Regions from separate parts of the Thermopolyspora flexuosa genome, predicted to be linked through region 1. Evidence: riboswitches for the same ligand, from Rfam matches in the RefSeq annotation. Region 1 holds a riboswitch; the other holds the start of a gene.

Region 1 (14,822 bases):
GCCCCCTGCGCCGACCCGACCGCGTTCTACCGCGGCCTGCGCACCAGCAACCCCGCGCCGTACGAGTTCCTGTTCAACCTCGGCGACGGCGAGCACCTGGTCGGCGCCTCGCCCGAGATGTACGTGCGGGTCCAGGGCGACCGGGTGGAGACCTGCCCGATCTCCGGCACGATCGCCCGCGGCGCCAACCCGGTCGAGGACGCCGACGCGATCCGCACCCTGCTCAGCTCGGTCAAGGAGGAGTCCGAGCTGACCATGTGCACCGACGTCGACCGCAACGACAAGTCCCGCATCTGCGTGCCGGGCACGGTCCGGGTGATCGGCCGCCGCCAGATCGAGATGTACTCGCGGCTCATCCACACCGTCGACCACATCGAGGGGCGGCTGCGCCCCGAGTTCGACGCGCTCGACGCGTTCCTCACCCACATGTGGGCGGTCACCGTCACCGGCGCGCCGAAGAACTGGGCGATGCAGTTCATCGAGGACCACGAGCCCACCCCCCGCCGCTGGTACGGCGGCGCGGTCGGCTACATCGGCTTCGACGGCTCGATGAACACCGGCCTCACCCTGCGCACCGCGCAGATCCGCGGCGGCGTCGCCACGGTGCGGGCGGGCGCGACGCTGCTGTACGACTCCGACCCGGCCGCCGAGGAGCGGGAGACCGAGCTGAAGGCGAGCGCCCTGCTCGGCGCCCTCGCCGCCGTGGAGCGCGGCCGCCACGGGGAGGCGGCCCAGGAGGCCGCGGCCGCCACCGTGACCGAGCGCCCCGGCGACGGCATGAAGGTGCTGCTCGTCGACTACGAGGACTCCTTCGTCAACACGCTCGCCGACTACTTCCGGCAGCAGGGCGCCGACGTGACCACGCTGCGGCACGGCTTCCCGATCGAGATGATCGACGAGATCGGCCCCGGCCTCGTGGTGCTCTCACCCGGCCCCGGCTGGCCGTCCGACTTCGGCACCTCGGCGCTGCTCGACGTGGTCTACGGCCGCAAGCTGCCGGTGTTCGGCGTCTGCCTCGGCCTGCAGGCGATGGTCGAGCACGCGGGCGGCACGCTCGAGCTGCTGCCCGAGCCCGAGCACGGCAAGCGGGGCCGGGTGCGCCGGCTCGGCGGCGGGGTGCTGCTCGACGGCCTGCCGGACGAGTTCGTCGCGGCCCGCTACCACTCGCTGCACGCCAAGCGGCCCGGCGTGAAGGGCTTCGAGGTCACCGCGATCACGCCCGACGAGGCCGTGATGGCGATCGAGGACCCGGCGAACCGGCGCTTCGCCGTGCAGTTCCACCCCGAGTCGATCCTCACCACCAAGGGCGGCGCCGGGGCGAAGATCATCGCCAACGTGCTGCGGCTCGCCCGCGGCTGAGCCCGCGCCCGCCGGCCGGTGCGGTGGCGGCCGGCGGGCCCGCGGCGGGCGCGGACGGGCAGCGTAAAGACCCGTCCAACCCGGACTCCCGCGCCCCGGCGGGCCCGTAGAGTCGTCGTCCCGAGGGACCGAGGCGGAGCACCTCGGCGGGCGCGCCCCCGCGCGGCGGCCCCTCTCCGCGGCGTGGGGCGCGCCCGCACCGGCCGTGCGGCGGACCGGGCCCGCGCGGCCGCGCTCCGCACCGGCGACCGGCGCGCGACCGCCGCGCGCCGAGACGGGCGGAAGGGCGAGGTGGGGGATTGACCGCGGACGACGTGGTCGCGGAACGGCTGCCGGAGACCGTCCGCGAGGCGCTGCTCGCGCCGCTGTTCGACCACCACAGCCACCCGGTCCGGCGCGACGACCTGGTGCGCGCCCAGTTCGAGCCGCTGATCAGCCGGTCCGGCGCGCCCGCGCCGCCCGGCACCACGCACTTCGACAGCCCGGCCGGGACGGCGATCCGCCGCTGGTGCGGGCCGGTGCTCGGCCTGGAGCCGCACGTGAGCCCGGCGGTCTACCTCGCCGCCCGCGCCGAGCTGGGCGCGGCCGAGGTGAACCGGCGGCTGCTGTCCGCGGCCGGGGTGGTGGCGTTCCTCGTCGACACCGCCGAGGCCGGGCCGGAGATGCTCTCGCTCGCCGAGATGGGCCGGTACGGCGGGGCCGCCGCGGACGAGATCGTGCGCGTCGAGGAGGTCGAGCGCGCGGTCGCCGAGGAGGGCCCGGCGGCCGTGGAGTACCTGGGGCGGCTGTTCGACGAGCTCGCCACGCGGTCGGCCCGCGCGGTCGGCCTGAAGACGGTCTCCGCCTGCCGCCACGGCCACTACCTCGGCCCGGACCGGCCCGCCCGGGCGGCCGTGATCGCCGCCGCGGGGCGCCGCCTCGCCGACCCCAAGACGCCGCTCGCCGACCCGGTGCTCGTGGCGCACCTGCTGTGGACCGCGGTGGACGTCGCCCGCGACCGCGGCCTGCCGCTACAGATCGTCACCGGCCACGGCGACCCGGAGGCCGACCCGGGCGGCACCGACCCCGCGCCGCTGACCGGGTTCCTGCGCGCGGTGCGGCCCGCCGGGGTGCCGGTGATCCTCGTCGGCTGCTACCCGTACCACCGGCACGCCGCCCACCTCGCCGCGGTGCTCCCGCACGTCTACGTGGACGTCGGGCCCACGCTCGCGCACGCCGGCGCCGGGTCGGCCGCGATCATCGGCGAGGTGCTCGAGCTCGCCCCGTTCCACAAGGTGCTGTTCGGCTCGGCGTGCCGGGGCGTGGCGGAGATGTGCCACCTGGCCGCGGTGTTCCACCGCCGCGGCCTCGCCCGCGCCGCCGCGGCCCGGCTCGACCGGGGCGAGTGGAGCCCGGCGGACGCCGCCCGGATCATCCACATGATCGGCTCCGGCAACGCCCGCCGCCTCTACCGGCTGTAGGCCGCCGCGCCGCCCGCCGTACCGGATCTACTTGTAAAGGCGGTGGCGCGGCCCGCCCGGGCGTCAGGGGGCGACCCGCCCCGCCGCCTGGAACGCCTCGTAGGTGATCGGCATCAGCCGCGCCCACAGCGCCTCCATCTGCTCGGCGACCATCTCGATCTCCCGCTGCGGGAAGGAGGGGAACGCCGAGCCCTCACGCCGGGTGCGCAGCGACAGGAAGTGCATGAGCGCCCGGGCGTTGCAGGTCGCGTACATCGAGGAGTAGAGGTTCACCGGGAGCACGCCGCGCGCCACCTCGCGGGCGACGCCCGCCTCGAGCATCTCCAGGTACGCCGCGTACGCCTGGCGGCAACTGCGCTTGGTCGCCTCGACGACGAGCCGGTACTGCTCCTCGGTGCCCTCGACGAACTCGTACTTGCCCGGCTTGCCCACCTGGACCAGCTTGCGGTCGGGCGCGGGCACGTAGAACTCCGGCTGCAGCTTGCGGTAGCGGCCGGACTCCTCGTTGTAGCTGAACGTGCGGTGCCGCATGAACTCGCGGAACACGAAGATCGGCGCCCGCACGTAGAAGGTCATCGAGGAGTGCTCGAACGGCGTGCCGTGCCGGTCCCGCATGAGGAACCGGATGAGCCCCTTCGACCGCTCCGGGTCGCGCTCGAGCTCCTCCAGCGAGCTCTCGCCCTTGGTCGAGACCCGAGCCGCCCAGATCACGTCCGCGTCGGAGGCGGCGTGCTTGACCAGTTCGACCGTCATGTCGCTGCGGAACCGGATGCCGTCGATCTCCTCGGCGTTCGTCACGGCGCTCACCGCGTCGCCTCCCCGTGCTGCCACCCCGTTGCTCACGCTCCGCCACTCTAACGGCCCCCGCGCCGCCCCGGCCGCGGGGGCCGGGGCGGCGGGGCGTGCCGGCGTGCCACGCGGGCTGGGGCTATGCGGGTACGACGACGTCGCGGTGGATCCGCGACGGCGGCACGCCGGCCTGGCGGAGCCGCTGCACGGTGAGGTCGACCATGCGGGCCGGGCCGCACACGAACGCCTCGTGGTCGGCGATCCGGTCCAGCCGCGCCACGACGTCGGGCAACCGGCCCCGGGCGCCGGTGTACCCGGGCTCCTCGGCCACCGGCACCACCCGCAGCCGTCGGCAGCGGCCCGCCAGCTTGGACAGGTCGGCCAGGTCGTACAGCTCGGCCGCGGTGCGCGCCCCGTGCAGCAGCAGGATCTCCGGGGCGCGGCCGCTGTCCGCGAGGTGCTCGATGATCGCCTTGAGCGGGGCGAGCCCGGTGCCGCCCGCCACGGCGAGCACGGCGCGGTCCCCCTCGGGCGGGCCCATCGCGCCCATCGGCGGGCCGAGCATGATCGTGTCGCCGACCCGGGTGTGCGCGACGAGCGCGGTGGACACCCAGCCGCCGGGCAGCGCCCGCACGTGCAGCCGGATCGTGTTGTCCGGGCGGGGCGCGTTCGCGATCGAGTAGCTGCGCCACACCCGCGGCCAGCGCGCGCTCTGCACGTTCACGTACTGGCCGGGCCGGAAGGCGAGCGGGCGCTCCGGGCGCAGCGTGAGCACCGCGATGTCCCGGGTGCGGCGCTCGTGGCCGATAACCTCGGCGAGCCACCAGGCGGGCGGGTCGTCCGGCCCGGCGTCCGCCGCCTCGATCATCCGCTTCGCCACCAGGTCGAACGCCGCCGTCCAGGCCGCCTCGACCTCGGGCGACCAGGTCTCGGCGGCGAACCGCCGCAGCGTGGCGAGCAGCGCCTCGCCCATCGCCGCGTAGTGCTCGGGGAGCACGCCGTACAGCCGGTGCCCGCGGCCGAGCCCGGCCAGGTAGGAGGCGAGCTCCTCGGGGCTGTCGGCGCTGCGCACGATCCGGGCGAGCGCCTGGAACATCCGGTCGCGCTGGACGTCCATGGCCGGGGGAAACATGCCGCGAAGCTGTGGTTTCGCCGCGAAAAGGCGGCCGTAGAGATAGGCCATGGCCTTGTCCGCCACGGGTTCGAGGTACGCGAAGCTCTCCTTCAACAGATGTGGCTGCAGCGGCATTTCACACCACGACCCCCACGATCGGGAATATCCGATCCCTGTGCATTTCCGGCGGCCTGAATCACGGACATCTCTCACATCCCGGCACGTCCGGTCGCCTGGAGGCGAGTCTTTCACGTTTCCGAACGCCGCGGCACGCACCAGGGGGAAACGGGGTGAATTTCTGCGTCCGGTAGTGGGGGATCTGATTCCGCGAATGAACTCTCCGCTACCGGGACGCGTCCTGACAAAGAAAGGCGACTAATTTTCTTGTTTCATGTTCGGGCGGCGGTGCGGCGTGCCGCGGCGGCCGGGTGGGCCGGCGCGGGCCGGGAACGGGCCCGGGGCGCTCCCGGCCTGGCCGTACCCGGCCTCGGGGAACGGCCGGGGCGGCGGCCCGCCGGGAACCGAGGGAAAGGGCTGGGAAAAAGCGCGAGAAGAGTGACATTTGGGAAAAGGTGTGCGCCATGATGGGTGCGTTGCCCGGCAGGCGCCGTGCCGGAGCCGAGATCCGGGTGGCGTTCCGCGCGTGAACCACTGGGAGACCCCATGCCTCGACCGCTCATCGGTGTCACCGCCTACCTCGAAGCCGCCCGCTGGGGCACCTGGGTCCGCGAGGCGGTGCTGTCCCCGCCCGCGTACGCGCAGGCCGTGGAGAAGACCGGGGGCGCGCCGGTGATCCTCCCCCCGCTCGGCACCGGGGGAATCGACGACTACCTGCGCGGGCTCGACGGCATCGTCCTCGCCGGCGGCGTCGAGGTCGACCCGGCCACCTACGGCGAGGCCAGGGACGATCGCGTCCCCGAGCCGCAGCCGCACCGGGACTTCTTCGAGCTCGCGCTGTGCCGCGCCGCCGTCGAGGCCGGCCTGCCCATCCTCGCCATCGACCGCGGCATGCACGTGCTCAACGTGGCCCAGGGCGGCTCCCTCATCCGCTGGCTGCCTGACACGGTGGGGCACGACCGGCACGCCGCCGCGGCGCCGCACGCGCTCACGGTGAGCGTGTCGAGCAGGCTCGGCAAGGTGTACGGCGACCGCGCCGAGATCGCGTTCCGGCACCACCAGGCGATCAACCGGCTCGGCGCCGACGTGCTCGCCGTGGCCTGGGCCGACGACCGGATCGTCGAGGGCATCGAGCTGCGGGGACACCGGTTCGCCGTCGGCGTGCAGTGGCACCCCGAGCGCGGCGGCGACCTCGGCCTGTTCGCGGCCCTCGTCGAGGCCGCTGCATAGCCCCGCGCGCCGGGCTCAGGTCACCGGCGCCGCCCGGGGCCGGCGGGCGTGGTAGACGAACGCCGGGGGCAGGTTCCGCCAGATGGTACGGCCCGGCACCACCTCCTCGAACGCGGCGTGCAGCCGGTGCCGGAACCGGATCGCCGGGGCGAGCGGGCGGGCGTGCGCGTAGGAGAAGGTGGTGAACGCCCCGTCCGGCCGCATCGCGCGGAGCACGGCGTCGAGCAGCCGGGCCTGCACCCCCGCGGTGAACGACGCCCACGGCAGCCCGCTGACGATCACGTCCGCGGCCGGAACCCCGCGCTCGGCGAGCAGGTGCGGCAGCCGCGCCGCGTCGTCCACCACGAGCTCGACCTGCGGATGCCGCTCCGCCAGGCGGCGGGCGAGCCGCGGGTTGATCTCCACGGCGATGTGCCGCCCGCGCCCGCCCAGCCGGCGCTGGATCTCCGCGGTGAACGGGCCGGTGCCGGGCCCCAGCTCGACCACGACCGGATCGCCGCGCTCCAGGATCGGCGTGGCCACCGCCGCCGCCAGGTACCGCGAGCTCGGCATGATCGCGCCCGTGGTGACGGGGGAGCGGAGGAACTGTCCGAGGAAGAAGGCTGCTTCCGACGCCATGGCCGTACGGTAGGGGGATCGGCGCCGATTTCGGATTGGTTCCCGCAGATAACTGTTCTGGTCGCCCTGCCGTCCTTTGCGTCGATCGCCGCTCCGCGCGCATTGCTGTGCTTATTTGCGAGCAGATCTTTATCGCTGTCCGTTTCCCCGCCCCTCCGCGGCGGGACCGCCCGGGGCCCGGGTCTCCGGCGGCGGCGCCCTTCACCTGCGCGGGCGCGCCGGAGCGGACCTTATAGGGTCGAGCTGTGACTGGCGCGGAAGACCGAGTGTGGACGATCCCGAACGTGCTGAGCCTGCTCCGCCTGCTCGGCGTCCCCCTGTTCCTGTGGCTGGTCCTCGGGCCGCAGGCGGACGTGTGGGCGGTGCTCGTGCTCATCCTCGCCGGCCTGTCCGACTGGCTCGACGGCCGTCTCGCCCGCGCCTGGAACCAGGTGAGCAGGATCGGCCGGCTGCTCGACCCGCTCGCCGACCGGCTCTACATCCTCGCCACCCTCGCCGGCCTCACCCTGCGCGGGATCATCCCGTGGTGGCTCGCGGCCGCCGTGGTGGCGCGCGACGCCTTCCTGCTGTGGATCCCCCCGGTGCTGCGCAGGCTCGGGTACGGCCCGGCGCTGCCGGTGCACTTCGTCGGCAAGGCGGGCACCGCGAGCCTGCTGTACGCCTTCCCGCTGCTGTTCCTCGCCGGCCACGACGGCTGGTACGCCGAGCCCGCCCGGGTGCTCGGCTGGGCCTTCGCCATCTGGGGAACAGGTCTGTATTGGTGGGCCGGGGTGTTGTATGTCGTACAGGTACGCCGGCTCATCGCGGCGTATGCGGACGCGGGCGGCGAGCGGCGCGGCCGCGGGCGCGGCGAGGTGCAGACCACCGGAGGGTGACCCGTTGAAGGCCGTCGTGATGGCGGGCGGTGAGGGGACGCGGCTGCGGCCGATGACCGCCAACCAGCCCAAGCCGCTGCTGCCCGTGATCAACCGCCCCATCATGGAGCACGTGCTGCGGCTGCTGCGCCGCCACGGCCTCACCGAGACGGTCGTCACCGTGCAGTTCCTCGCCGCGCTGATCCGCAACTACTTCGGCGACGGCGAGGAGCTCGGCATGACGCTCCACTACGCCACCGAGGAGATGCCGCTCGGCACCGCCGGGAGCGTGCGGAACGCCGCCGACCGGCTCCGCGACGACCGCTTCCTCGTCATCTCCGGCGACGCGCTCACCGACATCGACCTCACCGACATGATCCGGTTCCACCGGGAGAACGGCGCGCTGGTCACCATCGGCCTCAAGCGCGTGCCCAACCCGCTGGAGTTCGGGATCATCATCGTCGACGAGCAGGGCCGGGTGCAGCGTTTCCTGGAGAAGCCCACCTGGGGCCAGGTGTTCTCGGACACCGTCAACACCGGCATCTACGTGATGGAGCCGGAGGTGCTCGACGAGGTGGCCACCGACCGGCCGGTCGACTGGTCCGCCGACGTCTTCCCCCGCCTGCTGGCGCGCGGCGCCCCGCTGTACGGGTACGTCGCCGACGGCTACTGGGAGGACGTCGGCACCCACGAGAGCTACCTGCGGGCCCAGGCCGACGCGCTGTCCGGCCGGGTGCGCCTGGAGTTCGACGCGTTCGAGCTGTCCCCCGGGGTGTGGGTGGCCGAGGGCGCCTCGATCGACCCCGAGGCGATCCTCAAGGGCCCGCTCTACGTCGGCGACTACGCCAAGGTCGAGGCCGGGGCCGAGCTGCGCGAGTACACCGTGCTCGGCAGCAACGTCGTGGTGAAGGGCGGCGCGCTGGTGCACCGCGCGGTGATCCACGACAACGTCTACATCGGCCCGGGCGCCACCCTGCGCGGCTGCGTGATCGGCAAGAACACCGACGTGATGAGCTCGGCCCGGATCGAGGAGAGCGCGGTCGTCGGCGACGAGTGCGTGGTCGAGGCCGAGGCGTACGTCTCCTCCGGGGTGAAGATCTACCCGTTCAAGACGATCGAGGCCGGCGCGGTGGTCAACACCAGCGTGATCTGGGAGTCCCGCGGCCGCCGCAACCTGTTCGGCCCGCGCGGCGTCTCCGGCCTGGTCAACGTCGAGATCACCCCCGAGCACTGCGTACGGCTCGCCACCGCGTACGCCTCCATGCTGAAGAAGGGCGACACCGTGGTCACCTCCCGGGACACCTCCCGGGCGGCCCGCGCCCTGAAGCGGGCGGTGATCGGCGCGCTCACCGCCGGCGCGATCAACGTGCTCGACCTGGAGGCCGCCCCGCTCCCGGTGACCCGGTTCCACACCGCCGCCGAGAACGTCGCGGGCGGCGTGGCGCTGCGCACCACGCCCGGCGACCCGCAGAGCGTGGACATCGTGTTCCTCGACGGCAACGGGGCCGACCTGTCCCGGGCCGCCCAGCGCAAGCTGGAGCGGATCTTCTCCCGCCAGGAGTACCGGCGCGCCTTCCCCGGGGAGATCGCCGAGCTGCGCTTCCCGCCGCGCGCGGTGGAGAAGTACGTCGACGCGCTGGTGCGGTGCGTGGACATGAGCGGGGTGCGCGAGGCCGGGATGAAGGTCGTGGTGGACTGCGCCGGGGGCACCGCCTCGCTGGTGCTGCCCGCCCTGCTCGGCCGGGTGGGCGTGGAGGTGCTCACCGTCAACAACCGGCTCGACCACACCGCGCCCACCGAGACCCTCGCCCAGCGGCGGCGCCACCTGCAGCGCCTCGCCGAGCTCGTCGGCTCCTCCCGGGCCGCGTTCGGCGTGCGGTTCGACCAGGTGGGCGAGCGCATCCTGCTGGTGGACGAGATGGGCCAGCTGGTCAGCGACGAGCGGGCGCTGCTCGTCGTGCTCGACCTCGTCGCCGCCGAGCGGCGCGGCGGCACGGTCGCCCTCCCGGTCACCACCACCCGGGTCGCCGAGCAGGTGTGCCGCTTCCACGGCGTGCAGGTGCGGTGGACCTCCACCGCGCTCGACGCGCTCACCTCGGCCGCCTCCGCCGACCCCGCGCTGATCTTCGCGGGGGACGGCCGGGGCGGGTTCATCGTGCCGGAGTTCGCCCCCACCGTGGACGGCTTCGCGGCCTTCCTCCGCCTGCTCGGGCTGGTGGCGCGCACCCGGCTGTCGCTCAGCCAGATCGACGCCCGCATCCCCGAGGCGAAGCTGCTGCGCCGTACCGTGCCCACCCCGTGGGCGGCGAAGGGCGCGGTGATGCGCTCGGTGGTGGAGGCCGCCGAGGGCCGCACCCTCGACACCACCGACGGGGTCCGGGTGGTGGAGGAGGACGGAAGCTGGGCCCTGGTGCTGCCCGACCCGGCCGAGGCGGTCACCCACCTGTGGGCCGAGGCCGACGACGTGGACGCCGCCCAGACCCTGCTGGACCGCTGGGCCGCCGTGGTCGAGCAGGCCGCCGGATCCTCCTGACCTCCGCCGGAAACCGCCGGTAAATTGGGGCGTGGAATTGCGCGCGTGCCGCGCGGCCGGCCGGGCGGCGCGGCCCGCGGCGAGTGGTGAAATTCACCCGCCCGGTTCCCCATACTGCACGCGCCCGCCGTGTCATAAGATCAATGAAAGTGGTGCGGATGCGGACGACGGACGAGGAGCGCTGTGAACGCTTGGTCTCCTGCGGCGGGCGGCGCCGGAGGGTCATCGACGACCGGCGCGCTCGGCTCTCCCGCGGTCGTGCCGGCCGCCGGGAGGATCATGTGCGCGGCGCGGCGGCATGGACCGCCCGCCCTTTCCGGCGGTACCTTTGGGGCCATCGCAAGGGTCGTTCCGCACTCCGTCTTGACCTTTGCGCCTCATCAGCGTAGGTTGCGGCATTCGCAGTCTGAGGAAGTCTTGAGAAGCGAAGAAGCGAGGCGCGCCCACAGCACCGTAGCCGCGACTTCGCGGTAGGAGGCCGAGCCGATCGATGCCCAGCGTCTACTGCACGCAGTGCGGTCATGCCAACCCCGGGGATGCCCGTTTCTGTTCGAGATGCGGGTCGCCTCTCGCCCTGCGCGGTGAGTCTCCCGGCGACACCACCTCGACGATCTCCATCGCGGGCATCGAAGCGCTGGACGCGGAGGCCACCGGGCAGTCGCTCATGCCCGATCGGTCGGCCCTCGAGGGGCTGCGGCCGGGCACCTCGCTCCTCGTCGTGCTCCGCGGCCCGAACGCCGGCAGCAGGTTCCTCCTCGACAGCGACCTCGTCACGGCCGGCCGCCACCCGGAGAGCGACATCTTCCTCGACGACGTCACCGTGTCCCGCCGGCACGCCGAGTTCTACCGGCGCGGCGGCCAGTTCACCGTGCGCGACGTGGGCAGCCTCAACGGCACCTACGTCAACCGGGAGCGCATCGAGGAGCATCCCCTGAAGGGCGGGGACGAGGTGCAGATCGGTAAGTTCCGCCTCGTCTTCCTCACGAGCGGGCAGCAAGGGGCGTAACGCCCATGGGTGAGGCGGCCGCACGGGCGTACATGAGCATCGGGGAGGTGCTCGCCCTGCTGCAGGGCGAGTTCCCCGACATCACCGTCTCCAAGATCCGTTTCCTGGAGGCCGAGGGGCTCATCGAGCCGCAGCGCACCCCGTCCGGCTACCGCAAGTTCACCCACGCCGACGTGGAGCGGCTGCGCTACATCCTCACCGCGCAGCGCGACCGCTACCTGCCCCTCCGGGTGATCAAGAACCACCTGGAGGACGCCGAGCAGGGCACCTTCCAGTTCCAGCGGCCCCGGCCGCTGGACGACCAGCCGCCGCCGGTCCCGGTACGGCTCAGCCGCGACGAGCTGCTCCGGTCGGCGGGCATCGACGGCGACACCCTCGACGAACTGGAGTCCTTCGGCCTGCTCGCCCCGAAGGGCCGCCGGTACGACGCCGAGGCGCTGCGGATCGCGCGCGCCGCCGGGGAGCTCGCCAGGTTCGGCATCCAGCCCCGGCACCTGCGGGTGATCCGCGCCGCGGCCGACCGCCAGGTGGCCCTCATCGAGCAGGCGATCGCGCCGCTGCTGCGCCGCCGTAAACCCGGCGCCGCCGCCCAGGCCGACGAGTCCGCCCGCGAGCTCGCCGGGCTGCTGCTCGACCTGCACACGGCTTTGCTCCGTGTGGGGGTTCGAGGCGTTCTCGGAAGGTAAGTCAACCTTCGGGGCACTATCGCCCCAGAGGGTGTTAGGTTGAATTGCGGCGAAGGTCCGCCGCGGGAAAGGAACGCGAAGCAGGCGTGCTGAGCGAACCGGCAATGCCGCCAGCGAAGGCTTCCCGCGACGCAAGCGAGAGGTGCTGAGCGGCCAGGGAGTGTGGAGTCGCCAGTGTTGCAGATGGAGGTTGTGGGCGTTCGCGTCGAGATGCCCTCGAACCAGCCGATCGTGCTGCTGAAGGAGGCGCACGGGGATCGGTACCTGCCGATCTGGATCGGGATGACCGAGGCGACGGCCATCGCGCTCGCCCAGGCGGAGGAGCCGCCGCCGCGGCCGCTCACCCACGACCTGTTCAAGGACGTGCTCGAGGCGCTCGGCGTGCGGCTGAGCACGGTGAACATCGTGGCGTTGCGTGACGGCATCTTCTTCGCGGATCTGGTGTTCTCCAACGGCGTGGAGGTGAGCGCGCGACCGAGCGACTCGATCGCGCTCGCCCTGCGCACGGGGGCCACCATCTACGCGGCCGAGGAGGTCGTGCGGGAGGCGGGGGTCACCATCCCCGACGACCAGGAGGACGAGGTGGAGAAGTTCCGCGCGTTCCTCGACACGGTCACCCCCGAGGACTTCGGCCGGGCCGGCTGAGGCCGGACGGTACGGCCCGCCGGCAGGGGGCGGCGAGCCGTGGGTTGGGCCCGGTGTGCGCCCTGGGCGGGGCGGCCGGGCGATCGGCGTGGCGCGGGGTTCCGGCGTGCCCGGCGGCGAGTCCGGCGAGCGGCCGCGGAACGGGGGGAACCACCGCGAAAGCCACCCGGGTGGATTGCTCATTTCGGGTATTTACGCTTCACGACGCGCCGAGCGGGATCGTTGACTGCGGATGGTCACGGTCCTACGGTGCATGTGAAACCACGGTTGTCGCTCACGAACCCCCAGATCAGACCGTGGGATGAGAGAAAGCCGGAGGTCCGCGTGGCGGTCAGCAGCGGCGAGAACAAGACGGCCGGCCGGCCCGATCCGGCGCAGCGCGAATCGGCGCGGGAGCGCGCGGGCGAGCAGGGTCTGCTGTTCGACGAGCGGCCCTCGGCGCTGCCCGAAGACATGGGCTACCGCGGTCCGGTCGCCTGCGCCGCGGCCGGGATCACCTACCGGCAGCTCGACTACTGGGCCCGCACCGAGCTGGTGCAGCCGAGCATCCGGGCGGCCAACGGGTCGGGCTCGCAGCGGCTGTACAGCTTCCGCGACATCATCGTGCTCAAGGTGGTCAAGCGCCTCCTCGACACCGGGGTGTCGCTGCAGCAGATCCGCACCGCCGTACAGCACCTGCGCACCCGGGGGGTGGCCGACCTGGCCCAGATCACGCTGATGAGCGACGGGGCCAGCGTGTACGAGTGCACCTCGCCGGACGAGGTGATCGACCTGCTGCAGGGCGGCCAGGGCGTGTTCGGCATCGCCCTCGGCCGGATCTGGCGTGAGGTGGAGGGCACGCTGGCCGAGCTGCCCGGGGAGCGCGCGGTGGCCGACCCCGCGCAGCGGGACGACCACCCCGACGACGAGCTGGCCCGGCGCAGGCGGGTACGCCGCACCGGGTAACCTCGGGGCGGTAACCTCGGGCGCAGCACCACCCGTCGCGCAGTATCCGGATCCACACAACCGCATACCGACATCCGACGGCCGACGACCTCACGCGGGAGAGACCGCGGCCCCGGGCCGCGGCGCCGAAGGAGCAACGTCCCCGGAAACTCTCAGGCAGCCGTACCGCGTGAGCGAGGCGACTCTGGAAAGCGGGTGCGCCCGGCCGGGCACACCTCACCGAAGGTGCAAATCCCCGACCATCCGGGGATGAAGCTCTCAGGTGCCGATGACAGAGGGGGAACGGAAAACCGCACGCGCCCGGTCCCGGCGGCCAGGGGCGCGGATCCGACCCGCTCAGGAGGTCTCGATGACCGATCGGTCACCGCTTGCCGAACTCGCCGCACCGCCGTTCGCCACCCGGCACATCGGCCCTGACGACGCCGAGCGCGAGCGCATGCTCCGCACGGTCGGGTACGCCTCGCTCGCCGAGCTGCTCGAGGCGGCCGTGCCCGAGGCGATCCGCACGGCCACGCCGCTGCGGCTGCCGCCCGCGGTCTCCGAGACCGAGGCGATCGCCGAGCTGCGGAGGATCGCCTCCCGCAACCGGGTGGTCACCTCGATGATCGGCCTCGGCTACCACGGCACGATCACCCCCGCGGTGATCCGCCGCAACGTGCTGGAGAACCCCGGCTGGTACACCGCCTACACCCCCTACCAGCCGGAGATCTCCCAGGGCCGGCTGGAGGCGCTGCTCAACTTCCAGACCATGGTCGCCGACCTCACCGGGTTGCCGATCGCCAACGCCTCCCTGCTCGACGAGGCGACCGCCGCGGCCGAGGCGATGACCCTCGCCCGCCGGGTCGCCCGGCGCGGTGGCGCGTTCGTCGTGGACGCCGACGCCCTGCCGCAGACCAAGGCGGTGCTGCGCACCCGGGCCGAACCCCTCGGCATCGAGCTGCGCGAGGCCGACCTCGCCGGCGACCTGCCCGAGGGCGAGGTCTTCGGGGTGCTCGTGCAGTACCCCGGGGCGGGCGGGGCGATCCCCGACCTGCCGCGCATCGCCGCCCAGGCCAAGGAGCGCGGCGCGCTCGTGGTCGTCGCGGCCGACCTGCTCGCGCTCACCCTGCTGGAGGCCCCCGGCGAGCTCGGCGCCGACATCGCCGTGGGCACCACCCAGCGGTTCGGCGTCCCGCTCGGCTTCGGCGGCCCGCACGCCGCCTACATGTCGGTGCGGGACGGCCTGCAGCGGCAGCTGCCCGGACGCCTGGTCGGGGTGTCGGTCGACTCGGCCGGCCGTACCGCCTACCGGCTCGCCCTGCAGACCCGCGAGCAGCACATCCGCCGGGAGAAGGCGACGAGCAACATCTGCACCGCCCAGGTGCTGCTCGCCGTGGTGGCGAGCATGTACGCCGTCTACCACGGGCCCGACGGGCTGCGGCGCATCGCGCGGCGCACCCACCGGTACGCCGCGGTGCTCGCCGAGG
Region 2 (14,822 bases), 1.1 Mb from region 1:
ACCCGCAGGGCGTCGGCAAGAAAGTCGTCGTGGTGCTGGTTTGGGGTGCCGGAAGCGAAAAGGGGATGGACATCGTGGGAAACGGCCGACGCGTTCTTCCCAAGCCTCCGCAGCCGACGGCGGAGGCCGACGGCGTCCCGGATCTCGGCGGCCTACACCCCGCGCGCCTGTGGGTGGTGGTCGATGGATGAGGAACCGAACCGCACAGCGCAGCGATCGCTCGGTCGCTCGCCAGTGGGCGGTCTGCCCCTGCACGTGCTGACACCGAGGCAAGGTGTGCGATTCCCCTGCGGAGCCGGTCGACCAAGCGCCTGTCCGTCTCGTCCGCTGAGCTGCTCTGACGGCCCGGAAACGATCCGTCTCGAAGCTTCTATTTCCCATATGGGCCAGCGCTATGTCAAGTTTTGGCGTGATCAGATGACCGAAATTCCCCTGTTTGGGGTAACTCGTCGTCCTCCACGTGTGCACTGAATCCCGCCACCGGTCCGGTATCCTTGACGTCGACAATGCGCTGTATCGCGCGGCGGAGAACCGGACGATCGATCCGATCCAGATCACGGAGGCTAAGCCCGGCGACATCGAGCAGGCCTCCACCCACGGTCTCGTCAGACATGACACCACCTTAGCTCTTAGACGCCCTAAACTCTTAGGCCGATATTGGATGAGATGATCCGCTTCCGTACCGAGACCGTTACGATTCTCAGTACGGCCTGATGGGAACATCGTTGATATCCCTCGGAGTGGCGCGGCGATCAAGCTGGCCTCGGCATTTCACGAGAGAGGCGGTTACATGTCTGTGGCGGACTCTTTGAGTTCTCCCCGTCTACCCGGGCGGCAACCTCAGGTCTGGGGTAGGATTCCCCAGCGGAACAAGAACTTCACGGGTCGCGAGGAGCTTCTCGAGAGGCTGCACGACACGATCGGCTCAGACGTCACCGCCGTCGTGCCACACGCGCTGCACGGGTTCGGCGGTGTCGGCAAGACCCAGGTCACGATCGAGTACGCGTACCGGTACGGGCACGAGTACGACCTTGTCTGGTGGATCCCGGCAGATCAGCCGATCCTGGTGCGCTCCGCGCTCGCCGCCCTCGCGCCGCACCTCGGGCTGCCCAACGCCACCGCGACCGGCATCGAGGACGCCGTCACCGCCGTGCTGGACGCACTGCGGCGCGGCAAGCCGTACGAGAAATGGCTGCTGATATTCGACAACGCAGACCGTCCGGAGGACATTCAGGACGTGCTTCCGCACGGTCCGGGTCACGTGCTCATCACGTCCCGCAACCACGCTTGGCAGGGCGTGGTCGACACCGTGGCGGTCGACGTCTTCACGCGGGAAGAGAGCATCGAGTTCCTTCGCAAGCGGGCTCCCCGCACCTTCACCGTCGAGGACGCAGACCGACTCGCCGAGGAGCTCGGTGACCTCCCACTCGCGCTGGAGCAGGCCGGCGCACTGCAGGCGGAGACCGCGATGTCGGTCGACGAATACCTGCGGCTGCTCAAGGAGCGGGCGACGCAGCTCCTCGATGCGAACAAGGCGGCCGACTACCCCCTCTCCGTGACGGCCGCGTGGTCGCTGTCGGTGGCCCAGATCGCGCAACGGCTCCCCGAGGCGCTGGAACTTCTGCATTGCTGCGCATTCTTCGGACCGGAGCCGATTCCCCGGGACGTCTTCAGCATGCTGCCGGAGGAGTTCGCCGCCGACTCTCGGCTGGCCAGGCTGCTCGCCGATCCGATCCTGCTTAGCAAGACGATCCGGGAGCTGGGCCGCTTCGCGCTGGTCCGGATCGACTCCGAGAGCCGGACCCTCCAGGTGCACCGGCTGGTACAGGCGCTGCTGCGTGCCGAGCTCACCGAGGAGGAGCGTCGGTCCTTCCGGCACGAGGTACACCTGCTGCTGGCGGCGGCGGAGGCCCCGCTGCGCAGCGAGGACAACGCCGACTGGCCGCGCTACGCGGAGCTGCTCGCCCACGTGACCCCCGCCGAGGTCGCGGTGTGCCGGGACGAGCGCATTCGGAAGTTCGCGCTGAACATCGTGCGCTACCTCTACTCCTCCGGGCAGTACCAGTCCGCCCGTGACCTGGTTCAGGGCATGGTCACGCAGTGGAAGAGCGATAGCGGAGACAACAACTGGCTCGTGCTCGTGGGACAGCGGCACCTCGGCACGGTGTTGCGCGAGCTCGGGGATTATCGGCGCTCGTTCGAGCTGAATCGTGTAACGCTGGACCGGATGCGCCACGTGTTGGGCCGAGACCATGAGGAGACGCTTCTGCTGTCCAACAGCTTCGGCGGCGACCTCCGGCAGCGCGGCGACTTCGCCGACGCGCTAAAGCACGACATCGAGTCGCTGAGCCGCCATCGGCAGGTGTTCGGCCCGGACCACCGCCGGACCGCCCGGGCGATGAACAACCTCGCGGTGGACTACATGCTCCTCGGCGACTACGCCAAGGCCCACGAGCTGCAGCAGGACGCCTACAACCTGCAGCGGCGCGGGGTGCGGCTCGACAAACAGGCGGTGCTGATCGCATGGACCAACCTCGCCCGCGTGGTACGGCTCCGCGGTAACTACTTCGCCGCTTGCGACATCGGAGAGGACGCCTACGAGTTCGGCATCCAGGAGCTCGGTGCTGATCATCCCTGGACGCTGCGAACCGCCAACGACCTTTCCATCGCCAAGCGTCGGGCCGGGCAGATCGACGAGGCGTACGAACTCGCTCGGCAAACCTATTCACGAGTGGAACGTCGGTTCGGTCGCGACCATCCCGACGCCCTCGCCGCGGCGACGTGTCTTGCGAACGTCCAGCGCACCAGGGGCGAGCTCAGCGAGGCGCTCGAGCTGCTGCGCGACTCTGCCGAGCGCTTCGCCCGGACGTACGGCCGAAACCACCCGTTCACCTTCGGTTCCGAGTTGAACCTCGCCCTGCTGCTCCGGGTAACCGGCAAGGCGACGGAGGCCCGCGCGCTCAACGAGAAATGCCTTGCAGGGTTCGACGTCAGCCTCAGCCGGAAGCACCCCTACTCGCTCACCTGCGCGATCAACCTCGCTAGCGACTTGGCCGAGCTCGGTGAGGTCGCCTTGGCCTGTGAGCTGGGCGACGCGACACTGGAGATGCTGCGTGACCTGCTGGGCGCCGCTCACCCGCTCACCCTCGCCTGCGCCACCAACCTCGCCATCGACATGCGCGCGCTGGGCGAGGTGAGGCGCGCCGAGGAGCTGCTCACCGACACCATCACTCGGTACGAGCGGGTGCTGGGCCCCGGTCACCCTGACACGGAGGTGGCGCGTAGCAACCGGCGGCTCGACTTTGACTTCGACCCGCCCGCCGTCTGAGCGCCAGGGCGTCATGGGGCGTCCGGCTCCATGCCGTTGCGTTCGCGCCAGCGCGCCCGGTGCCGCTCAGCTCGCCGCCGGGCCAGCTCACGGGCGGCGGTCGAGACCGGCTCGTCCGCCCAGAGCTTGAGCCGCTGGGCCATGCGGGCGGTGAACGCCTCGCCCTCTGGGGTCAGCCGCCCGCTGCGCATGAGCGTGCGTGTCACCAGGTACGCGCCCTCACGCCAGCGGCAGAACTCCGCGCTCGCCTCGAGCTCGGCACGGCCGGTCTCGATCCGGCGCTGCCGTCGCCAGAAGTCGGTCACACCTAAATAGGCGTAGGCGCCCTGGAGCAGGCCGGGTATGGGGCGAGGGTCCTCGCGCCAGGGTGCGTAGTGGCGGGACCCGTCATCGGGCTCGGTCAGCGGGACGATATCGAGCAGGGCCGAGAGCTTGGCGTGCTGCGTCTCGTGGGTGAGAGTGACCGCGAAAGCGGCTGGATCGGGCGGTGTCGACAACGCCACGCAGCCGAAGGTCTCGCGCGAGGTAGCGCTCGACTGGCCGCCCGCGGGTGGCGTACGTAGCGGTGTGAGCACGCTGATCGCGGTCCGCACCTCGTCGGCGACGGTGCGATGGTGTCGCACGAGTAGCCGCCACGCCGCCTGCAGCGTCTCCTGCCAGCGCGCGACATCGCCGCCGCTCAGCCGGCCACCCATGTTCGCGGCGCCGGGCATGCGGTACGGATCGAGGTCGTCGATGACGAGGCGCAGCGGCACGCCGTCGGCCTCGGCGGAGACCGTGCGCAGCCCACGCCATCCCGGGCCGTCCCGGCTCGGGTCTGCCGGGATCGTCACGATCACTCCGGCTCCGGAGACTTCGGCACCGTCTGCCCTGCTGTGCACCGTCGCCTCGGTAGCGGTGGGCGGCAGCACCGCCTGGCCGAGCGAGGGAAGGGTCACCACGCCCTCGACCGCCGGTACGTCGACCTCGCACTCTGTGCCCGATCGAATCGCCGCGGCCGCTGCGAGGGCGGCGAGCCCGCGGGGAGTGGCACCGGGGCGCCTTTCGCGGAGCGCGTTGATGGTGTCCCGCGACCAGGCCCCGACGGAGGGGTGCCGCAGGACCGTGTCGACGGCGTCGTCGTCCCGGCTCTGGATGGCGGCGAGCAGGTCGTAGGCGCGGCGGGCCATCCCGGCGTCGGGATGGCCCACCGCCTTCGCCGCCTCCACCACACCGCGCACGAGGAGCACGTGTTTGCTGTGTTGCGCCGCGGCGAGCTGGGCGACGGCGGACGGTCCGCCACCTCCGTCGGCGAGTTCGGCGAACATCCGAACCGGGATGCGATGCTCACGCGGTTTCATCGGCGCTCCTCGAAGATGGGTTCCGTGCGACGGCGAGGTCGGCCGCGACGCGGCTCCTGATATGCGCGATGAGGCGGAACAGGTCCGGGCAGTACACGGAGGGGTTGGCGAACCCGCTCCCCGCGCGGTAGCGGTGCACGTAGAGCCCGCCCCCGCAGACGGCGGACACCCGGCAGGCACGGCATTGCGCGGCGAGGGCCGCGCGGCCGATCTGGCGGGCCACGATCGTGGGCAGGCGCAGCGCATCGTCGAACGAGTTGCGCAGGACATGCAGGCCGGTGGCCGCGGCACCGTGGTAGGCGGACTTGAGGAGGTCGGTCTGCTCGATGGCGCCGTCGGTCTCCACCACGACCATCGCGGCCGGCGAGAGGCCCACCAGCTCGGTCGTGGAGGCGCCGCCCAGCAGCAGGTGGATGATCTCGTCGAACATTCGGACGCGGGGAACGTCGTGAGGCGTGTCGTACCAGCGGTTGAAGACCGCGATCAGCCAGTCCGCGTACGGCGTGGCAGGGTCGTCCGGGACGCGGCCGGGTGGCGGGATGGTCCAGTTGCCGTGGGGGAGCAGGAAGTCGATGGTGGGCGGGTCGAACTCGAGTAGTGCCTCGTAGACGTCGATCGGATCGTTCCTGAGGTCGATCGTGCAGAGCAGCCCGGCGAACACCCGGCGATAGGGCGGCCCGGTGAGCAGGCCGAGCGCCTCGACGACCCGGCGGTGGCTGCCCCGGCCGTCCGCCCGGCGACGATTGCGGTCGTGCGCGGCCTCGTCGCCGTCGAGACTCACCCCGACCTGTATGCCGAGTTCGTCGAAGAGCCGTAGGTAGCGTGCGTCGAGCAGCAGGCCATTGGTCTGCAGGCTGACCGCGACCCGGGTGCGCTCGCCGACCGCAGAGCGTATGCCGGTGACGATGCGGCGGATCGCCATCGGGCCCGCGAGCAGTGGCTCGCCGCCGTGCAGGATGACCTCGATCTTCGGTAGGCCGTGCGCCTGTACATGCTCCGCGATCCGCTGCGCCGTCGCGGCGACGATTTCCGAGGACATGGTTTTCGGTCGGTCCCGCCAGCCCGAATCCGCCATTTTGTACATGTAGCAATAACTGCAGGCGAGGTCGCATCGACTGTGGATTTTCAAGATGAATTCTCGGAATGGTGTGGGGCGCCAGCCGGCGGCCATGAGCCCTTCGACGTCGAGTGTGAGCGGCCACTCGTCCATGGCCAATAAGCCTAGCGGTCGAGACGAAACCTGTCGTCCCTGGAAAACGTGGAGTCCGCATAATATCATTCTTCATGATCCGGGTCACGAGGCTGCAGATATATAATGCCCCGCCGCCCGAGACTCCCGGTCGATTGCTACCGTCGGCTGTATTCCATCGACCAATCCCATGACACGCTCTCCCCTCGGTTCGGGGCCTCCAGGCCGTCGCGTGAATCACGTGGGCTCCGTTCCAGGCCCGCAGAGATGTGATCACGGAACATCGCCATGAAATGGCGGATCCAGAACACGCAGTCCACGGTCGTCATGCCCGGGGATATCTCGTGGCGCGTGTGACGATCTGTGAGAGTTCTTCGGCATGCGGCGGTGGGGGAATGGATACGTGGTAGGTGCCTCACCGAGCGCACCGACACCACATTCGCTTGCGCGAATCACGGGCGCCGCCCGCCCATGAGAGAAATGACGGTGCCGCCCAGGCCGGAAAGCCGATCACCGGCAGCTCAGCACTCGATGACGTTGACGGCGAGGCCGCCGCGGCTGGTTTCCTTGTACTTGTCGAGCATGTCGCGGCCGGTGGCGCGCATGGTGGCGATGGCCTTGTCCAGGGAGACGAAGTGGTGGCCGTCGCCGCGGAGGGCGATGCGGGAGGCGGCGATCGCCTTGACCGAGGCGACCGCGTTGCGTTCGATGCAGGGGATCTGGACGAGGCCGCCGATGGGGTCGCAGGTGAGGCCGAGGTTGTGCTCGATGCCGATCTCGGCGGCGTTCTCCACCTGCTCGGGGGTGCCGCCGAGGGCCTCGGTGAGGCCGGCGGCGGCCATGGAGCAGGCGGAGCCGACCTCGCCCTGGCAGCCGACCTCCGCGCCGGAGATCGACGCGTTCTCCTTGAACAGCACGCCGATCGCGCCCGCGGTGAGCAGGAAGCGGACGATGCCGTCGTCGTCGGAGCCGGGGACGAAGCGGTCGTAGTAGCTGAGCACGGCGGGGATGATCCCGGCGGCGCCGTTGGTGGGGGCGGTGACGACCCGGCCGCCCGCGGCGTTCTCCTCGTTGACCGCGAGGGCGAACAGGCTCACCCAGTCCATCGTCTGCAGCGGGTCCTTCTCCGGGGCCTCGCTCTGCAGCCGCCGGTAGAGCTGCGCGGCGCGGCGGCGGACCTTGAGGCCGCCGGGGAGCACGCCCTCGCGGGTGCAGCCGCGGCGGATGCACTCGGTCATCACCCGCCACAGCTCGAGCAGGCGGGAGCGGATCTCGCCGGGGTCGCGGCCGAAGGCGCGCTCGTTCTCCAGCATCACGCCGGAGATCGACAGGCCGGTCTCGGCGCAGTGGGCGAGCAGCTCGGCCGCGGTGGTGAACGGGTACGGCAGGGCCGTGTCGTCGGGCTTGATGCGGTCGGGGCCGGTGGCGTTCTCGTCGACCACGAAGCCGCCGCCGACCGAGTAGTAGACCTTCTCCAGCAGCACGTCACCCGTGCCGTCGAGGGCGGAGAACCGCATACCGTTGGGGTGGCGGGGGAGCGAGGTACCGCGCTCGAAGACGAGGTCCTCGCCGACCACGAAGGGGATCTCGTGGGTGCCGAGCAGCGGGACCGTGCCGGAGGCGCGCATCGCGGCCACCCGCTCGTCGGCGGTGTCGACGTCGACGCGCTCGGGCGTCTCCCCGGCGAGGCCGAGCAGCACCGCCTTGTCGCTGCCGTGCCCCTTGCCGGTGAGGCCGAGCGAGCCGTACAGCACGGCCCGGACGCGGCGGGTCTTGTCCAGCAGGCCCTCGCGGTGCAGCAGGCGGGCGAACCGGTGCGCGGCGACCATGGGGCCGCCGGTGTGCGAGCTCGACGGGCCGATGCCGATCTTGAACAGGTCGAAGACGCTGATGGCCATGGGTCACGCCTTTCCGGCCGGTGGGCCGTATCGGTGTCGCCGCCGGCCCCGGTCGGGTCGGCGGGTCCCCTGCCGGCGGGCGCCCGCGCACGCCCGGTCGGTGCGGCGCGCGTGACGCCCTGTTTGATCTGCTCTGAGTGGTACGTCCGGTTATACCGGGCCAGGTCGGCGCGAGCCAGAGGCCGGATCGGCCGCGTGGCCCACCCGCGGGAGGCGGGCCACGACAGGACGAACGAGCCCGGTCAGGAGTCGCCGGCGGTGAGCGCCGCGTACTCCTCGGCGCTGAGCAGCTCCTCGGCCTCGCCGGTGGTGCGCACCTTGAACAGCCAGCCCTCGCCGTACGGATCGGAGTTGATCAGCGAGGGGTCGTCGACGACCGCCTCGTTGATCTCCACCACCTCGCCGCTCACCGGGCAGTAGACGTCGCTCACCGACTTGACCGACTCCACCTCGCCGACCGCGTCACCGGCCTGGACCGTGGCGCCCACCTCGGGGAGCTGCACGTACACCACGTCGCCGAGCTGCTCGGCCGCGTACGCGGTGATGCCGATCGTCACCACCCGGCCGTCGTCGAGCCCGGCCACCCACTCGTGCTCCTTGCTGTACCCGAGCTCCTCAGGGATGCTGCTCACCTGTTCCTCCTGTAGAAGGGCAGATCGACCACGTCGACCGGCTCGTGCCTGCCGCGGATGTCCACCGCCAGGCCTTCGATCCGCTCGTCGGCCACGTTACCGATCATCCGTCCGATCGCCGGGCCGGTCAGGTACGCCATCGCGATCGGCTTGCCGAGCGTGGGAGAGGGCGCCCCGCTCGTCACCTCGCCGACGACCGCGCCGCCGGCGGCGTTCACCACCGCGTACCCGCGCCGGGGGACCCGCCGTCCCCGCGCCACGAGGCCGACGAGGCGGCGGCGCGGGCCGTCCGCGGCGTCCCGGGCGGCCTCCAGCGCCGCCCGGCCGACGAACTCCCGCGGCTCGCCGGGGTCGCCGAAGTCCACCACCCGGCCCAGGCCGGCGTCGAACGGGGTGACCTCCGTGGTCAGCTCGTTGCCGTACAGCGGCATCCCCGCCTCGAGCCGCAGCGTGTCGCGCGCCGCCAGCCCGGCCGGGCACAGGCCGTACGGCTCGCCCGCCGCGGCCAGCGCCCGCCACAGCCGCACCGCGTCGTCGGTGGCGACGAACAGCTCGAACCCGTCCTCGCCGGTGTAGCCGGTGCGCGCCACGAGCGCGCCGATCCCGGCCACCTTCGCCGGCCGTACCGCGTAGTACCGCAGCTCGCCGAGGTCGAGGTCGGCGACCCCGGCCGCGGCGAGCACCTCGGCGGAGCGCGGCCCCTGTACGGCGAGCAGCGCGTGCGCCGCGGACCGGTCGGCGACGACCGCGTCGTAGCCGTCAGCCCGGGCGGCGAGCTCGGCGGCGACCCGCTCGGCGTTGGCCGCGTTGGCGACGACGAGGAACTCCTCGGCGGAGAGCCGGTACACGATCAGGTCGTCGAGCACGCCCCCGTCGGGCGCGCAGAGCATGGTGTAGCGGGCACGGCCGGGCGCGAGCCCGGACACGCGGCTCACCACCGCGTGGTCGAGCGCCGCGGGGGCCTGAGGTCCGGTGACGAAGATCTCCCCCATGTGGGACAGGTCGAACAGCCCGGCCGCGGTGCGGACGGCGCGGTGCTCGGCGGACTCGCTGCCGTACCGGAGCGGCATGCGCCATCCGGCGAAGTCGACCATGGTCGCACCGAGGCTCTCGTGCACGCCGTGGAGCGGTGTGGATCGGGACATGCTGCGGCACCTCAGCTGGGTCGGATGCGGGCAGTATCGTCGGGCATCCTCCCCCTCTGTCATCTGTGCCTGAGAGCTTCGCCCGGGCTTTACCGGACTTTCACCTTCGGCGAGGCCGTGCCGGCCTGCTTTCCAGAGGGCACCACTTCCGCGCGGTTCGTTGGCCTGAGAGGTTCTCGGGGAGGGGATTGCTCCTTCGGCGGCCCCGACCGGCTGCCGGGGCACTCTCCCGCGCGGAATCCACGGTGTCACCGCCAGCGTAGCAGGATGGGCGGTTTCCGCCAGAGGGCGCGGCGAATCCGTGTTTCCGCCGGTCGGTACGGCACGGCCGCTCCCGCCCGCCCGCCTCCCCGGCGGCCCGCGCGCGGTCCGGCCATCGCCCGGGTGATGGTGGGATTGGGGACGGGGTCGACCGACCGGGGGGTGACCGAAACGTGCTGACGTGGTTCCAGGAGACCATCGTCGAACAGCGGCGGCTGCCGCTGTTCTGCTTCTTCGTGGCGCTCATCCTCGCGTTCGTGGTCACCCGGGTGCACGTGCGGCTGATCCGCGCGGGCGTGGGCTGGTTCCGCAACGTCAGCATCGGCGACCTGCACATCCACCATGTGGTGTTCGGCGTGGTGCTCATGCTCGTCGGCGGGGTGACCGGGCTGCTCGTCTCGGCGCACTCCACCGGCTGGTACGCGTTCGCCGCGGCGGTCTTCGGCGTGGGCTCCGCGCTCGTGCTCGACGAGTTCGCGCTCATCCTCCACCTGCGCGACGTGTACTGGTCGGAGGAGGGGCGCACCTCGGTCGACGCGGTGTTCGTCGCGGTCGCGATGACCGGGCTGCTGCTGCTCGGCCTGCGCCCGCTCACCTGGGAGAGCATCGGCGGCGTGCCGGTGCACGGCGGGCTCGCCGTCGCGGTGCTCGTGCTCAACCTCGTGCTCGCGGTCATCACCCTGCTCAAGGGCAAGATCTGGACCGGGCTGGTCGGGCTGTTCGTGCCGGTCCTGCTCGTGGTGGGCGCGATCCGGCTCGCCCGCCCGGGCTCGCCGTGGGCCCGCTGGTTCTTCGCCCCGGGCGCGCGCCGCCCCAACCCGGGGAAGATGGCGAAGGCGATGCGCCGGGAGGTCCGCTGGCGGCGGCCGGTCATCCGCGCCAAGATCGCGTTCCAGGAGTTCCTCTCCGGCCGCCACGACCTGCCGTCGATCACCGCGTCCGCGGACCGGCCGCGGCGGGCCAGGCGGGTGCGCCCCCGCGTCCCGGCCCGCAAGCGGCGCTTCGTGCCGCCGCGGGCGCTGCGCCGCCGCCGTCCGCCCCGTTACCTCCGCTGACGTCCACCCTCCGGACGGGAGATACTTGACTCCACAACCACAATGCGGCGGAAGGCGCACAGACGTGGTCATAGGGCGGAACGTCGTGGGTGATCGTACGTCCACGGATCGGCACGACGGGTCATCGGACGTGCACGAGGAGTCGGCGACCGGTGGATTAGCCGGATTATCCGGCCGGGCGCCCGACGGCGGCGGGACGGGGGCGGGGGACCGGGCGGGCCTCACCCGCTCCGGCCCGCCGGACGGACGAGCGGCCGCCGGTTCCGGTCCGGGCGGCGGTACGGCGGAGGCGGCGCGGGCCGACGGCGTCCCCGGCGGCGGGCGGGCGCCGGGGCGGGACGGGCGCCTCGCGTCCCACGACGGCGGCGGGCGCCGCCGGGCGGCCCGGGGCGCCGGGCGCGGCGCGCGGACCCGCACGGCCCGGAACCCGCGCGGGGTGGTCACCCTCGACGACGTGGCGCGCCTCGCCGGGGTCTCGCTCGCCACCGCGTCCCGGGTGCTCGGCCCGGCGAGCGCGCGCCGGGTCGGCAGCGAGCTGCGCGAGCGGGTGGAGAAGGCCGCCCGGCAGCTCGGCTACACCCCCAACCTCGTGGCCCGCACCCTCGCGCACGGCGCGAGCGACCTCGTCGGCCTCGTCGTGCCCGGCCTCGCCGAGCCGTACTTCGCCGCGCTCGCCGACGGCGTGCTGCGCGCCGCCGAGCGCGACGGCCTCGCGGTGCTGGTCGGCGCGGGCCGGGGGGACCCGGAACGCGAGATCGCCCATCTCGCGACCCTGCGCGCGCAGCGGGCCCGCGCGATCGTGCTCGCCGGGGTCGACGCCGTGGCCGTGCCGGTGGCATCCGGGCTCCGCGCCGAGCTGGAGCGTTACCAGGCGATCGGCGGCCGCGTGGCGTGCGTCGCCCGGGAGCTGCCTGCGGCGGATCCCGGCGCGGGCCCGCTCGGGGACCTGCCGGTCGACCTGGTCGTGCCCGACGACCGCGGCGGCGCCTCCCGGCTGGCGCAGGCGCTCGCCGCCCTCGGGCACCGCCGCTTCGCCGTGCTCGCCGGGCCGCCCGAGCTGCCGCAGGTGCGCGAGCGGGTGGCCGGGTTCACCGCGGGCCTGATCGGGGCCGGGCTGCCCGCCCCGCGGGTGCTGCACGCCGCCTGCGACCGGGACGGCGGCCGGGCCGCGGCCGAGCGCCTGCTCGCCGAGGGGACCGATGCGACGTGCCTGTTCGCGGTGAGCGACGCGATGGCCCTCGGCGCGCTCGACACGCTGCGCGCCCGCGGCGTGCCGGTGCCGGACGCGCTCTCCCTGGCCGGGTTCGGAGACCACGCCGGCTCGCCGGACCTCACCACGGTGCGGCCGCCGGCCGAGGGGATGGGCGAGCGCGCCCTCGACCTCGCGCTGCGGCCGGCGCCCGCGGCCGAGCCGTACCGGGGGCGCGTGGTCGCCGTGCCGGGCGAGGTGGTGGTCCGGGGGTCGGTGCGGCGGATCGGCTGAGCGCGCCGCCCGCACGCCGGGTCTGCCGTCCGGGCGCACCCGGATGCCGCACCCGTGCATCGGCTCGATCTGCCGCTCGATGACCTTCTTGCGGTACTCCGCGTGGGGGTACGGCCTGCGGTGCAGGATCTCCGCGCCGCTCATGGCGAGGCCGCGCCGGTTCTCGAGGGGCCGCCTGTTCGCCCGTCGCCGGAACCGTGGAATCGGGTGATCGTGCCCGGGATCGCGCCTCCGGAATTCCAAGATCAATCAGCGACCTTGACATTACGGCGGTGCGTAGGAATTGGCGATCCTGACATTACGGTGGTGAGGAAAAAGGGAAGCTGATCTGATCATTCGGCCGGGCACCCGATATGCGCTTGCCGACCGACTGCGCGCCTCCGGGCGCACCCCGTACCGGCGCAACGGCCGCGCCCGAGGCCCGTCCCGCCCCGGCCGCGGCCGGTACGGCAGAGCCGCCGCGGCGCCCGGCCGCCGGGCGTGCGAACGCGCCGAGTAACCGTGATGTCGCGATTTACCGGGCATACCGGCGAACGTCGTCCGAGGGTATGGCGAAGCCTGATCCGGACGGCGGCGCGAAGCGGGATGGTTCGGGCACCTGCCGCCCGCGGGATTGACGGCCCGGGAAAGCGGGAACCTCCGCCAAGGCGGAGCCTCTCCTTCGCTAGAGATCCGGTACCCGGTTATCGCTCGTGCGGGGCGTTCCGGGACTGGCGGCGCGATATCGGGGCATCCCTGTGGCCGGGCCGCCGGGATGCCCCACCCCCGATCGCGCCCCCGCCCGATCCCCCCGGATCCGGCACGGGCGGCCGGCCGTACCACCGTCCGAGGGCACGCGCCCGGCGATCCCGTGGCGCGACGGCCCGCGGACGACGAGAGAAAGGGGCGGACAATGGCGTCCTCCAGTGCTCCTCTCCGGGCACCCCGCGGGCCCGTGCGCACCGCGAAGGGCTGGCCGCAGGAGGCGGCCCTCCGGATGCTCCGGAACAACCTCGACCCCGAGGTCGCCGAGCACCCCGAGCAGCTCGTGGTGTACGGCGGGACCGGCAAGGCGGCGCGCGACCGGGCGAGCCTCGAGGCGATCCTCCGCGTGCTCGCCGACCTGGAGAACGACGAGACCCTGCTCGTCCAGTCCGGCAGGCCGGTGGGCGTGCTGCGCACCCACGAGTGGGCGCCGCGCGTGCTCATCGCCAACGCCAACCTCGTGCCCGAGTGGGCGAACTGGGAGGAGTTCCGGCGGCTGGAGCGGGCCGGGCTCACCATGTACGGCCAGATGACCGCGGGCTCGTGGATCTACATCGGCACCCAGGGCATCCTGCAGGGCACCTACGAGACCTTCGCCGCGGTCGCCGCGCGCATCCGCCCGGACGAGGGCTCGCTCGCCGGGACGATCACCCTCACCGCGGGCCTCGGCGGCATGGGCGGCGCCCAGCCGCTCGCGATCACGATGAACGGCGGGGTGGCGATCTGCGTCGACTGCGACCCGCGCAGCATCGAGCGGCGGCTGCGCCACGGCTTCCTCGACCTGCGCGCCGAGAACCTCGACGAGGCGCTGCGGCTCGCCTACGCCGCCCGCGACGAGCGCCGCCCGCTGTCGATCGGCGTCGAGGGCAACGCCGCGCACGTCGTGCCCGAGCTGCTGCGCCGCGGCGCCGAGATCGACGTGGTGACCGACCAGACCAGCGCGCACGACCCGCTCACCTACCTGCCGCTCGGCGCCGAGTTCCGCGACATGGCCGCCGAGCGGGAGAAGGACCCGGCCGGATTCGTCCGCCGCGCCCGCGAGTCGATCGCCCGGCACGTGGCGGCGATGGTCGGGTTCGCCGACGCCGGGGCCGAGGTGTTCGACTACGGCAACTCCATCCGGGCCGAGGCGCGGCTCGCCGGGTACGACCGCGCCTTCGACTTCCCCGGCTTCGTGCCCGCCTACATCCGCCCGCTGTTCTGCGAGGGCAAGGGCCCGTTCCGCTGGGTGGCGCTGTCCGGCGACCCGGCCGACATCGCCCGCACCGATCAGGCCGTGCTCGAGCTGTTCCCGGAGAACCGGTCGCTCGCCCGGTGGATCCGGCTCGCCGGGGAGAAGGTCGCCTTCCAGGGCCTGCCCGCCCGCATCTGCTGGCTCGGGTACGGCGAGCGGGAGCGGGCCGGCGAGCGGTTCAACGACATGGTCGCCCGCGGCGAGCTCGCCGCGCCGATCGTGATCGGCCGCGACCACCTCGACTGCGGCTCGGTCGCCTCGCCGTACCGGGAGACCGAGGGCATGGCCGACGGCTCGGACGCGATCGCGGACTGGCCGCTGCTCAACGCGATGGTGAACGTGGCCTCGGGCGCCTCCTGGGTGTCGATCCACCACGGCGGCGGGGTCGGCATCGGCCGCTCCATCCACGCCGGGCAGGTCACCGTGGCCGACGGCACCCCGCTCGCCGCCGAGAAGATCGCCCGGGTGCTGAGCAACGACCCGGCGACCGGCGTCATCCGGCACGCCGACGCG

Evidence for each region. Region 1 has a riboswitch for glycine ahead of gcvP (aminomethyl-transferring glycine dehydrogenase). Riboswitches for the same ligand answer to the same signal wherever they lie in the genome.
Region 2: it holds a riboswitch for glycine, as region 1 does, so the genes downstream of both, gcvT (glycine cleavage system aminomethyltransferase GcvT) here and gcvP (aminomethyl-transferring glycine dehydrogenase) in region 1, are expected to answer to the same signal.

What each region holds. Positions count from the first base shown of each region.
Region 1 covers NZ_VFPQ01000001.1:2,711,032-2,725,853, reverse strand. The annotation lists gene FHX40_RS11495 (anthranilate synthase component I) at 1-1,359, shown strand, start outside; gene FHX40_RS11490 (amidohydrolase family protein) at 1,659-2,819, shown strand; gene thyX (FAD-dependent thymidylate synthase) at 2,883-3,626, opposite strand; gene FHX40_RS11480 (globin domain-containing protein) at 3,748-4,857, opposite strand; gene FHX40_RS11475 (gamma-glutamyl-gamma-aminobutyrate hydrolase family protein) at 5,386-6,069, shown strand; gene FHX40_RS11470 (class I SAM-dependent methyltransferase) at 6,085-6,687, opposite strand; gene clsA (cardiolipin synthase ClsA) at 6,933-7,562, shown strand; gene FHX40_RS11460 (mannose-1-phosphate guanyltransferase) at 7,567-10,074, shown strand; gene FHX40_RS11455 (double zinc ribbon and FHA domain-containing protein) at 10,565-11,080, shown strand; gene ftsR (transcriptional regulator FtsR) at 11,086-11,766, shown strand; gene FHX40_RS11445 (bifunctional nuclease family protein) at 11,941-12,411, shown strand; gene FHX40_RS11440 (MerR family transcriptional regulator) at 12,736-13,356, shown strand; glycine riboswitch at 13,442-13,534, shown strand; glycine riboswitch at 13,535-13,641, shown strand; gene gcvP (aminomethyl-transferring glycine dehydrogenase) at 13,706-14,822, shown strand, end outside.
Region 2 covers NZ_VFPQ01000001.1:3,858,158-3,872,979, reverse strand. The annotation lists gene FHX40_RS16380 (hypothetical protein) at 398-613, opposite strand; gene fxsT (FxSxx-COOH system tetratricopeptide repeat protein) at 791-3,328, shown strand; gene FHX40_RS16370 (HEXXH motif domain-containing protein) at 3,340-4,668, opposite strand; gene FHX40_RS16365 (FxsB family cyclophane-forming radical SAM/SPASM peptide maturase) at 4,655-5,878, opposite strand; gene FHX40_RS16360 (L-serine ammonia-lyase) at 6,379-7,755, opposite strand; gene gcvH (glycine cleavage system protein GcvH) at 7,998-8,387, opposite strand; gene gcvT (glycine cleavage system aminomethyltransferase GcvT) at 8,384-9,532, opposite strand; glycine riboswitch at 9,676-9,774, opposite strand; gene FHX40_RS16345 (hypothetical protein) at 9,967-10,848, shown strand; gene FHX40_RS16340 (LacI family DNA-binding transcriptional regulator) at 10,934-12,331, shown strand; gene hutU (urocanate hydratase) at 13,224-14,822, shown strand, end outside.